2 regions of the Paenibacillus sp. FSL R7-0340 genome follow, and region 1 is predicted to be linked to the other one. Evidence: riboswitches for the same ligand, from Rfam matches in the RefSeq annotation. Region 1 holds a riboswitch; the other holds the start of a gene.

Region 1 (6,163 bases):
CCGTTACGGCCATATTTCCAGCCTTCACTTCGGCAAAATCCTTATACTTCGTAAATAAAGAGTCGACATACATTAATGCGAAGATCAAAATAGCCCCCGCACCAGTCCATACAAGCATTGCTTTCATCGTTTCTAAAAAATGCATTTCATACCATCCTCCACATCTTCTTGACCTTCATATAATGTTTTACGCCTCCAGGCAGGGAAAAGCGAAGGAGAAAACGTTTCTCCTTCGCTTCCTGAGCAATCACTCTTGGCGGCACTGCTAAAATGTTCTTATTTATTTTCGTATTGCTTCAACAAAGCGGCAAGCTCATCATCCACGGCGCTTTTCTTATCCAGCTCCTTGAACTCCTCATCCAACGATTTTTCCTTAGAAGACATTTCGTTGCTCGCTTCGGCACGTGCTTCTGCTTGCAGCATTTTTTCTTCCATACGCTTCAATCCGGCAGTTGCCGTATCAGAGCTAAAACCGTTCATAGCTTTGTTAATTTCAGTTTGCGCTTTAGCTGCATTATAACGGGCAACCAGTGTCTCGCGCTTGTTTTTCATTTCTGTCAGCTGTCTGCGCATTTCATCCAGCTTGCCACGCAGGTTATCGGCTGCAGCTTTGTTCTGTTCGTAACCAGCTTTGAACTCATTCATTTTTTGTTCAGCAGATTTCTTTTCTTCCAGCGCGCGACGAGCCAGATCTACATTTTGTGCTTTTGCAGCGGTATGTGCCTGTTCTTCGCGTTTCTTTACCAAAGCAGCCTGTTCTTCGTATTGCTGTTTGAATCTCTTTTCAATAGCAATTTGAGCGGCTACCGCTTTCTCTGCATCTTCCAGGTCCTCTTGCATATCACGAATGTATTGATCCGTCATTTTAATTGGGTCTTCTGCCTTGTCAATAATGGCGTTAATGTTGGACATCGTAAGATCTCTTAATCGTTTGAAAATAGACATGTGAAGTTCCTCCTAGAGTTGAATGCTTAAATTTTAAGCTCTGTACACATGTTTACGCAAGCTTTGCAAAGAGGGTTTCAAAAATATCTAAAAGCCGCGCAAATAAGGCTCTGGGATGTCGGCCTGTACTTTTAGCTCCCGCGATGCATGCAACGCCCAATAGGGATCACGCAGCATGGCACGGCCTATTGCTACCAGATCAGCTTCTTTCTGCTGAACAACCCGACGGGCGTCCTCATAATCATCCAGTAAGCCAACAGCAATTACAGGTACATTCAGCTTTTCACGGATGGTATGAGCCAAATCCACCTGATAGCCGGCACGCGCAGACGGGCCTCCGCCAGAACCAATCGGACCCTCACCACCAGAAGAGATATGGAAAATGTCCACACCCGCATCACGATATCGTTCCCCTACGCCTGTTATGTATTCCACATTATATCCATCCTCGACGTATTCTTTGGCAGATATCCGCATAAGCACAGGCATATCAGCAGGAAGAACCTCTTTAACAGCATGTATGACCTCAACACCGAACAGTGACAAATCCTGCCCATATTCATCTTCTCTGGCATTTGTTAAAGGCGAATGAAATTGATGGATCAGATAGCCGTGAGCGCCATGTATCTCGACCGTGTCAAAACCTGCTTCCACCGCGCGGCGCGCGCCTTCTTTGTATGCCTGAACCAGTTCCCTGACTTCAGCTGTCTTTAAGGCGTGCGGCTCTTTAAAGCGTTCGCTAAAAGGAATCGAGGAAGGACCCACAGGTTGCTCAGCATCTTCAGCCTTGCGTCCAGCGTGGCCTAGTTGAATGCCAATTTTGGCACCATACTTGTGAACTTCCTCTACAATCTTACGATATGCAGGAATATGTTCGTCACTCCAAATACCCAAATCACGATCTGTAATACGTCCATCTGGATGGACCGCTGTCATTTCCACAATAATAAGTCCAGTGCCTCCTACTGCCCGGCTCACATAATGGACATGATGCCAATCCGTTGGATTTCCGTCCTTGGCCTCCACGCTGTATTGGCACATCGGGGGCATGACAATCCGATTTTTTAAAGAAAGCCCCTTTAATTGATAAGGAGTAAACAAGTCGGTCACTTTTATCCATCCTTCCTTCAATTCCATGTCTGTATAATTATGAATTGCATCCCCATTATACACCAGCTGTCACGGTATACCGAATTCGTTGTAAGGCTAAAACTTGCGAAAATGCTCCTGTTTTCGGTCATGTTTAAGAGAATATGTACGTTTAGCTCCATCATCTTCATTGATAATCGTTTCATCGTGGACTTCTTTCCAGTCGTTTATGAGCCGAACTTGGTAACCAGCATATTTTTAATAGGACAGGTACATAATAGTCGAGAGCACCACTAGGTATCACTGCACGGAAAGGGGGGATACATATGCCGTACAGGGGAGTGTTGCCAGGCTTGGCACTGTTACTAGCATTTTCAAGTTTACCCGTTCACGCGGATGCGCCTCCCAACATCGGAACGCCCCATCCCAAGGAAGCAACTGTTGCTTCTTCTGTACAACAGAGCACAGATCGAGCAACTCCTACATTAGCAATGCTGCGAAAAAAACATGCGGACATTTTTAAAATGTGCGGCCCACACACCCGCCAAATTGCCCTAACCTTTGATGATGTGCCCGATTCTAGGTATACGCCGCAGGTTTTGGACGTATTACACGCCAATGGCATCAAAGCTACATTTTTCATCGTCGGTCACCGTGCGGAAAAGCATCCGGGGATCATACGCCGTATTATCCGTGAAGGCCATGCTATAGGAAACCATTCCTATACTCATCCGGATTTTAGGAAGGCCACACCAGAACGCTTTCGCAACCAGATTACAAAAACAGAACGTATTTTACAAGCCAGCGCAGGTTTTCGCCCCAAGTTGATTCGTCCACCCTACGGTGAAATCACGGAGCCTCAAATCCAGTGGGCACGTCGTCATGGCTACATGATTGTCAATTGGAATGTAGACTCTCTCGACTGGAAGGGACTAAGTAAAACACAAATTCAGCGCAATGTGATCCCAGCTACTGGGCCTGGCTCTATTATTTTAATGCACGCAGGTGGAGGTCAAAGTTCCAACTTGCAAGGCACTGTCCAAGCTCTGCCGGGTCTAATTCACTCTCTAAAAGCTAAGGGCTACAAATTTGTGACAGTCCCCCGGCTACTCCACACATCGGAACAGAAATAACCATATGTTTATGATTGAGCTACAAGCTAAAGCAACGTAAAAAGGCTGTCTTACCAGCAGAAGTTTTCTGCTCGTCAAGACAGCCTTTTTTATGGATAGGACCTGATAAGAGTCTGACCTAGTTATATGCGGTAGGATACAGGCATTAAGTTTACATAATATATATTATGTTTAATTAAACCATATACACGTATAATGCTATTTATCAATAACGTACAGCTTCACATTTTGAAATCCAAAGTCGTTCACAAATGATTTGTTGCCAGGAATAAAGATATCAATCCGTTTTCCTGTAATGGCGCTGCCCTGATCACGAGCGACAGCTACAAAAGAATGATCCGGCAAACCTGGGTGGGAATAGCCTGTAACCAGCACTTTCGTGCCCATCGGAATGACGTTCGGGTCTACCGCAATTGTACCTAGTTTAAGCGGATTGCCGTAGTAGTCCACAGCTCCCCATTTACCATTCTCATCGGCTGCGGCAGAATACGCAGTAGCCTTAACGTCAACTATTTTGCTATAGTTAAATGTTTTGCCCCACGCTTCAATCGTTGGCCCCTCATTCGCTGGTGCTTTCTCCGTAAGAAGCTGAGGCTTCGAATCCGAAGCTGCATTCACACTTTTTTCACCAGGTACCTTAATTTGCAGACCTGCATATATATTGTTAGAGGCAATGTTTGGGTTCGCCTTCGTCAGCTCGTCCACTGATACTCCATAACGTTGAGCAAGCAAAAAGAAGGTATCGCCATCTTTGGCAGTATGAAGCGAAGCAGCATCCGCTACTCCAGCTGTCTGTGCCAGCCCTGCAATGGCTGCGGCAAGCACCGCAAATTTCATGGTTTTTCCAATATGTTTTAGATGTTTCAAAGATATGTACCTCCTCTGTTATGCCTGCGAAGTTAGCTGTCGGATTCGGACTCAGGAGAAGCCCTATGCTTGTGCAATTCACCCCTAGGCATATTCCATATCGTCTTATGACGTTTCGGAAAGACTGCCGTTGTTACGTCCCCCGCACTTCCCATAGTTTGGGCCCAGCATTCAGCGTTTGTCATAACCGCATGCTGTCCCGGTAAGTTTTGGCTTACTGCATAATATCACAATTTTGTAACCTTATCCGCATGAAAATGTTGGGAACCTTGAACATCATACTATACTCGTTACAATTTTGTCACCAAGAAATCGATATTTGTTACGAAAATATGGTGAAATGGTGACAAAAAAAGAAAAAGCCCTCCGTCAAACGGAGGGCTTTTTTATAGCTCATATCAGCACTTTCTTACAATACTTTGGCAAGAAAATCACGGGTGCGATCATGGCTTGGAGTACCAAATACCTGCTCTGGTGTACCTTGTTCCACAATTTGACCGTTATCCATAAAGATGATTCGATCGCCTACCTCGCGGGCAAAGCCCATTTCATGCGTCACGATTACCATGGTCATGCCGCCTTCGGCGAGCTTCTTCATTACATCCAGAACCTCTCCAACCATTTCAGGGTCCAATGCAGAAGTCGGCTCATCGAACAGCATTACGTGCGGCTGCATGGCCAAAGCACGCGCAATCGCAATACGTTGCTTCTGACCACCGGATAGCTGGTTCGGATAGGTATTCTTCTTATCCTCAAGCCCTACGGTACGCAGGAGTTCTAGCGCAATTTTTTCCGCTTCCTTCCCTGACTGTCTTCTAACCTGCGTTGGTGCTAGCGTCAGGTTCTGCAACACTGTTTTATGCGGGAACAGATTAAAATGCTGGAACACCATCCCCATCTTCTCCCGGGTTACATTAATATTATGACCACGAGCTGTAATCGGCTCGCCCTCAAACAAAATCTCCCCGTTCGTAGGCTGTTCTAGCAGATTCATGCAACGCAAAAACGTACTCTTCCCCGAACCGCTGGGACCGATGATGACGACGACTTCACCTTTGGCGATATCTATATCAATGCCTTTTAAAATCTCATTCTTGCCGAACGATTTACGCAGTTGTTTAACGGTGATCACTGGCTCTCAACTTCCTTTCCCATAAACCCAGCAGCTTAGACAAGCTGAATGTCATTACAAAATAAATAGCGGCTGCGATTACGAACGGACTTAACCCTTCGTAGGTAATGTTCTTAATGACCTGGGCCTGATACATAATATCCACCATCCCAATGGTCGAAATAATGGATGATTCTTTAATGATCGTAATAAACTCATTACCGATAGCAGGCAAAATAGATTTAAATGCTTGCGGCAAAATGACATGACGCATAGCTTTGCCTCGTCCCATACCCAATGAACGGGCAGCCTCCATCTGTCCACGGTCTACTGCCTGGATACCTGCACGGAAAATTTCAGCCAGATATGCCGAGCTATTCAGAGACAATGTGATTATACCAGACTGGAGTGGAGTAAAATTGACACCCAGCGTCAAAGCAACCCCGTAGTGAATAATCATGAGTTGCACCAGCATAGGTGTGCCACGCAGTATCTCTACATAAGTGGTACCTAACCACTCAATGATGCGTACTCCACTCATACGTAGCAAGGATATGATCAGACCAATGATGAATCCGAACAGTACTCCGAGCGCAGACAGCAACAAGGTGTAGCCGATACCCGTAGCGTATAAACTGCGGTATTTCCAAAAAATATCTACAATGTTATTAGAAGAAACCTGACGATCCGCAGAAAGTGCACTCGCTTCCGTGGAAAACTTCTCAATCGACCCGTCTGCTTTCAGGCGAGCCAACGTTTTATTTACAGAAGCAAGCAATTCTGCATTCCCTTTACGGATACCTACAGCTGTTTCTGCTCCCGCATCCTCAGGCACAGCCTTGGCAAGGGTTACGGTACCGTCTAACGTGTATCCTTTAGCAACCGTATCTTCGATCACGACAGCGTTCACACGCTGGGTCCGCAGCTGGAGTACCAGGTCAGATATTTTATCCAGTGAAGTTACAGAGGCATTGGGCACTTTTTGAGCAATCTCTTCCTGAATACTTCCCTTTTGTGC
Region 2 (6,163 bases), 1.6 Mb from region 1:
TAGCTCCTCATGAGTTACTTTACCCAGAGCTACCTGAAAGCGTGTGTCGTATACGTGCCAGATAATAAATACAAATGTAATGACGCCAGAAATACGCTGGAACAGAAAGCGCCAGTTACGTGAATAGCCGAACCTTTTGACATTCGGGTCAGCCTGATAAGCGATATACAAGCCATAAATCCCGTGGAACAGTAATGGCAAGTAGATGAATAACGTTTCTAGCACAATAACCAGCGGCAAACCATTCAGGAAGGCCACGCTGCGATTAAATCCTTCCTTGCCGCCCTCCACCGCTGTGAAGTTCGTCACCAAATGCTCAACAAAAAATAGAGCCAACGGAATGACGCCAAGAAGCGAATGCAGCTTTCTGGAATAAAATCCTCTCATCTAGGTCATGCTCCCTTCTCCCAATAATAGCGTTTTCAATAGTAATATAACATATAAAATGACAGTTTCCGACAGGAAATGTCCAACAAGGTGTCCCTTATTAGGAAAAACAAAAGTGTGAACATCTTGTGTCGCTTTCATGTTACTCCTTTTCGGCTTATAATGGAATTGCAATATACGTATTAATTATTATGTCTTTTTTGCATATAGAGAGGAAGTGGATGATTTGTTTGAGGATTTGAACGCTTTTGCCGTCATTGTCGAGCAGTCCAGCCTGAATAAAGCCTCCAAACTGCTGAATCTGTCCCAACCTGCCCTGTCTCGCAAAATTGCCAAGCTGGAGGAAGAGCTGGGTGTGAATCTCTTTGATCGTCGGGGCAAACGGCTCGAAATTACGTCCACTGGCCGATTTGTTTATACATTCGCACTAGAGCAACGGCAACGACAGCTTCGCTTTTTACAAAAGCTGTCCCAGCACAAAAATGAAGCCCAGAGTATGCTTACACTCGGCGCAAGCCTCACGACACTCCAAACGACGCTGCCTACCCTCGTCGAAGCTTTCATGAGCAAGCATCCTCAAACCGAGCTGAAGCTGCTCACCGGTAAAACCCATGAAATCGTCGCCTTTGTACGTGATAAAAAAGCAGACGCCGGTATTGTCGGGTCTGCCATTCATGAAGCTGGACTGCGTTGCATTCCGCTATTTGATGATCATTTGGAGCTTGTTGTTCCCATTGGACATGAATTAACCGTCAAGACAGGAACGGCCTCGATGAAAGACCTGCAAGGATTGCCGATGATTATTTTCTCCAAAGGAACCTGGTATCGCAGTCTGACGGATGACTTATTCCAGCGCAGCGGCATCATGCCGGATATCCGCATGGAAATCGACTCCTTCGAGGCAATTGTACGCCTGCTTCCAACCTGTAAGGCTTCCGCCTTGCTACCCAAATCCTATTTGCGCAGCGAACTATTACGGGATAATGGACTCACTGCATTATACTTGCCCGATTTGAAGGAGACACGCCGAACGACCTCCCTCATTTACTCGGAGACGACCGATCTCGGTCCGACAGCACGACGCTGGATTAGCGAGACACGTGCGTCGTTTGCAGGCTATCGTATGGTGTAGAGGGTTTAGCCCTCTTCATTGACATTAACAACCTCATCCTCAAAGCGACCGATATTGTCATTCGAGCCGATGATGACCATAATATCGTCTGCTTTTAGCCGATCCATAGCCGTCGGTGCGATCAGGATACCGTTCGCCGTATGAAGCGCCACGACACTACAACCAAAGCGAGTACGGGCATTTAGCTCTGCTAGCGTTTTGCCATTCAGACATGCAGGTACATTGAGTTCCACAATACTGTATTCTTTGGACAACTCCAAATAATCGAGCAAATTAGGCGTGACTAGCTGATGAGCCACCCGGATACCCATATCCCGTTCTGGATAAATGATCCGGTCCACACCGAGCTTCTCTAGCGCACGCCCGTGCAGCACAGATATGGCTTTGGCTACGACTTTTTTCACACCCAGCTCCTTCAGCAAAATGGCGGTCAGGATGCTTACCTGAATGTCATCACCAATAGCAACAATGCCGCAATCGAAATTACGGATGCCCAGTGATCGCAATGAGTCTTCATCAGTAGCGTCCGCCACGACAGTATGTGTCAACATCTCACTCATACTGTCCACAACATCCTCATTCCGGTCGATGCCTAGCACCTCGCACCCCATATCCACCAATTGCAAAGCCAGGCTTGAGCCAAACCGCCCCAAGCCAATAACTACAAACTGCTGCGTTTTCATATCTACTCGAAAACTCCCTTATCTGAATCAATTTCATAAATGAGGATTTTGCAAAAATCCTGAAATAATTAAATCAACGAAATGTATACTACTTATCATGAAATGATTCATCCTATAATCATTTTGCCTTCCGGATGACGATATAATTCTTTACCCTTTTTCGGCCCCAGTGCATAAGCTAGCGTGAGTGGCCCCAGTCTACCTGCAAACATCGTCAGGGTAATCACCAGCTTACCTATGACTGTCAAATCAGGTGTAAGCCCCATCGACAGCCCCACCGTACCAAACGCAGACACCGTCTCAAACAAGATCATCAGAAAATGATGATCTTCGGTTGCCGACAAAATCATGGTCACCCCGATCACGAACAGCAACCCCAGCAGTGTAATGGTCAAAGCCTTGTAAATTCGTCCCTGCGCAAGTCGGTACTTGAACAGTACAATATCTTCACGCCCCCGTAGCATCGAAATCACGGCTCCAATGAGCAGCGCGAATGTTGTGGTCTTAATCCCGCCTCCAGTAGAGCCAGGAGAAGCCCCGATAAACATGAGTATGATGATAAAAAACTGCGTAGCCTGCCGCAAGCCTGCAATGTCCAGTGTATTGGCACCTGCGGTACGAGGGGTTACGGACTGGAATAAAGATCCCAGCAGTTTCCCCCCCCAATCAAGCGAGCCAAGAGTCTTTGGATTCGTAAACTCAAATACAAAAATCACGAGCGTGCCGACTACAATCATAGCGCCCGTCATGCTGAGTACCACCTTAGTATGCAAGGAAAGTCTCTTGCGCTTGCGATATTCTGCCAGGTCCGACATCACTACAAAACCAATTCCGCCTGAAATAATCAGGAACATAGCTGTAAAATTAACAATCGGATCATATACATAATCTGTCAGGCTGCGAAAGTGCCCGAATAAGTCAAAACCAGCATTGTTAAACATGGAGATGGCATGCCAAATCCCAAAATAAATCGCCCTGCCTACAGGCATATCAAACGACCAGCGAATCGCAAATATTGCAGCACATACGCCCTCAATGACCAGCGAGTACAGCAGCACCTTACGAATCAATCCGACAATTCCTTCGACAGAGGTCTGATTCATCGCTTCCTGTAAAATGAGGCGCTCCCGTAAGGAAATCCGACGTTTGAACACCAGCGCGATCAAGGTAGCCATAGTCATAAAGCCCAGGCCGCCGATCTGAATGAGCGCAGCGATAACAACTTGACCAAAGATTGTAAAAAAGGTCCCCGTATCCTTTACGACAAGCCCTGTAACACAGGTCGCGGAAGCGGCAGTAAACAAAGCGTCTATAAACGCAAGTGGCTTTCCTGTTGTATTGGAGATCGGCAGCATTAACAATAAACTACCTATTAGAATGATAATGGCAAAACCCGCAACGAATATCTGCGGTGGAGAAAGCCGGAGCCAGCTTGCATTGGGATTCATCTATTCATCACTTCTCTCCTAATCCTTAAAACTATAAAAACAGTGATTTAATACGGTGTAAGCCCGCTACGCGTTCCATTTGATCTTCCGATCGTCGTTGCCCCTAATTTTTTTGATTTTTCCAAACCTTTAGTAACTATAATTAGCATTCCCTGAATACAGGAAGAATGCATGTCAAGCACTACTCTGCCCCCTGTGCTATTGGCGGGCAGCAGCGAAGGGGGCAGAATTGTTCTGAAGAAGCGAAGCGTTTGCCTTTATCTCCGGATTTTAACCATTAAAGGGGTTATACAATCAAAAAATCCGGGGATAACAGCAATCGGAAGAATAATCTGCACCCGCAGCGGTCTAACCAATCCACACACTTTTATACACACAAAAATAGACACCGGAAAACCGAGTGCCTGACTTGGTTCCTGCTCATAGCCTACGAGGTTAGCTGACGGATTCGGGCAGCACAGTATGCCCTATTTACACATCCAATCCAGCAGGATCGGCTGTAAAATTCACCCCAGTAACATGGTTCCCCCGTTTTCTCATAGAAATTTGGCTCAACTGTATATCATTACCTATGTATTTTATAGGCATTGCCTCAAGATTATAATCCTTCTATATCCAGATCACAAAACCGATTTCGCCGAAAAAACGTGAAATTGGCTTTATTTTGCGAATGGGCATCGTTTAATCGCAGCTTATCTTATTTTATTGGAACTTTAAAGTGCTTTCACTCTATTTTCATGAATATCGCTGGTCTGTTGGCGGGAACCTGTGCAGTATGATATCTTTAATGGATGTTCTTATTTACAGATTAAGGAGGAAACTCATGAATCCTATCGGGAAACCGGTCGTGCTCACGGCCAACTTCAAAAAATTAGGCTTGCTGGGCGGGATTGGCCTGATTTGCTTTTTTATCTTTCAATTGCTTATTCCCTCGCTTAGCAATCCGAGTCCAGAATCAGTAATGAACGCAAAGGTCATCAGCAAACAAGAAGCGGTCATACACGCATTGGACTTTGCCCGCTCCGAGTTGGGCTATACTGAATCACAGCCAGAGGAGCCTGTCGTGACCTATCAGGCCGAAACAGATTTGTACGGTTATTTATCTAGAGAAAAACTGCTTCAACAGTACGACCGTACATGGAAGAAAAATTACCCTTACGAAACCTTTCGGGTTGATCTGCCTGAATCCTCAGCGAAAAGCAAACTGCAAATTCATGTGGATTTATCCACTGGGAAGGTCGTTAGCTTTAAACGGATCACCTCCAGTACCAATTACACACAGGCTGATATTTCTACGGATGAAGAAGCACGTAACAGGCTTATACGTGTAGCTGAGGACGGCATGACGCTTGAAGCCAAGGAGCAGGCGGCCGCAGTATGGGTTAAGCGCTTTGGTTTTAAGCCGTCGGACTTGAAGCTCGCCACCACTGAAAAAGAAGGTGGATTAAAGTATACCGTAGACGATAAAAAAATCGGCGCCTCGGTACTTACACTGGCTTTTACTTTCGAAGACGGTGATGTTCGCTCCTTCTCTCAAAGCTTTTCGGCCCCGTCGTCCTATACCGATTATATCGAAAAGCAAACATTTTGGGCGAATTGGATGACCTATGCGGGTTATGCCCTATTTAGCTTTGTGCTGGGTGTTCTTGCCATTGTGTATGCGTCACTCACCCGACGACATACTTCATTTGTACGCGGCATTGTTCTGTCCGTTATATACTTTATTGCAAGTATAGCTGGGACAATGAACATGCTGCCTTTATTGCAAGCAGAAGCAGGCGGTAAGGGCATGCTTATATTTCTTATGGTGTTCCAGATTGGTGTTACCTTCTTCATGGCAGTAGCGCTCTACTTCTCCTTGGTCGGCGGTGACGGACTTATGCGTCAGGTTGGACTGAATGCATGGCCGCGTGCGAAAGAGCCGGGCTACGGGCTGTATGTGCTTCGCAGTATGTATGTTGGCTACTTGTGGGCCTTTATTTTACTCGGGGTACAATCCATCTTATTCTTTATACTGGAGCGCACATTTAATACATTCTCCACAACAGATGCCACGCAATCCCCTTACAATATGGCTTATCCATGGTTACTGCCGATTATGGCCTGGATGGCAGGTATTGGAGAAGAGACTGTCTACCGTCTGTTTGGTATTCCGATGGTCAAAAAAATAGTGAAAAACACTTTTGTTGCTTGTCTGATCACCACGCTGATTTGGGCACTGGGACATACACTTTATCCGATCTATCCGGTGATTTCCAGACCTATTGAGCTGACTTTTCTTGGCTTGCTGTTCAGTTTTGTGTTCCTGCGTTACGGTTTTATTGCCGCCATGTTCAGCCATGTTATTTTTGACAGCATTCTAATGGGGCTTAGTGTAATGAGTCTGGGAGACACTGTGAATGTGAGCGCTGGTCTATTCTGGATCTTACTTCCAGCCATTGTGGGTTACATCATTTATTGGTTTAGTCCTAAAAAGCCAAATCGAATTATGTTTGAACCTATTAAAAAAGAGG

Evidence for each region. A riboswitch is a leader RNA that binds a small molecule or an ion and turns the genes downstream of it on or off. The one in region 1 is predicted to bind cyclic di-AMP.
Region 2: linked by a shared signal. The riboswitch ahead of MKX59_RS06060 (TrkH family potassium uptake protein) and the one ahead of MKX59_RS13435 (3D domain-containing protein) in region 1 are both predicted to bind cyclic di-AMP.

What each region holds. Positions count from the first base shown of each region.
Region 1 covers NZ_JBBOBY010000001.1:2,970,941-2,977,103, reverse strand. The annotation lists gene MKX59_RS13455 (DUF350 domain-containing protein) at 1-145, opposite strand, end outside; gene MKX59_RS13450 (PspA/IM30 family protein) at 277-945, opposite strand; gene MKX59_RS13445 (NADH:flavin oxidoreductase/NADH oxidase) at 1,033-2,055, opposite strand; gene MKX59_RS13440 (polysaccharide deacetylase family protein) at 2,361-3,167, shown strand; gene MKX59_RS13435 (3D domain-containing protein) at 3,366-4,034, opposite strand; cyclic di-AMP (ydaO/yuaA leader) riboswitch at 4,041-4,209, opposite strand; gene MKX59_RS13430 (amino acid ABC transporter ATP-binding protein) at 4,444-5,166, opposite strand; gene MKX59_RS13425 (ABC transporter substrate-binding protein/permease) at 5,153-6,163, opposite strand, start outside.
Region 2 covers NZ_JBBOBY010000001.1:1,355,362-1,361,524, reverse strand. The annotation lists gene MKX59_RS06075 (succinate dehydrogenase cytochrome b558 subunit) at 1-387, opposite strand, end outside; gene MKX59_RS06070 (LysR family transcriptional regulator) at 614-1,519, shown strand; gene MKX59_RS06065 (potassium channel family protein) at 1,525-2,202, opposite strand; gene MKX59_RS06060 (TrkH family potassium uptake protein) at 2,310-3,650, opposite strand; cyclic di-AMP (ydaO/yuaA leader) riboswitch at 4,060-4,212, opposite strand; gene MKX59_RS06055 (CPBP family intramembrane glutamic endopeptidase) at 4,474-6,163, shown strand, end outside.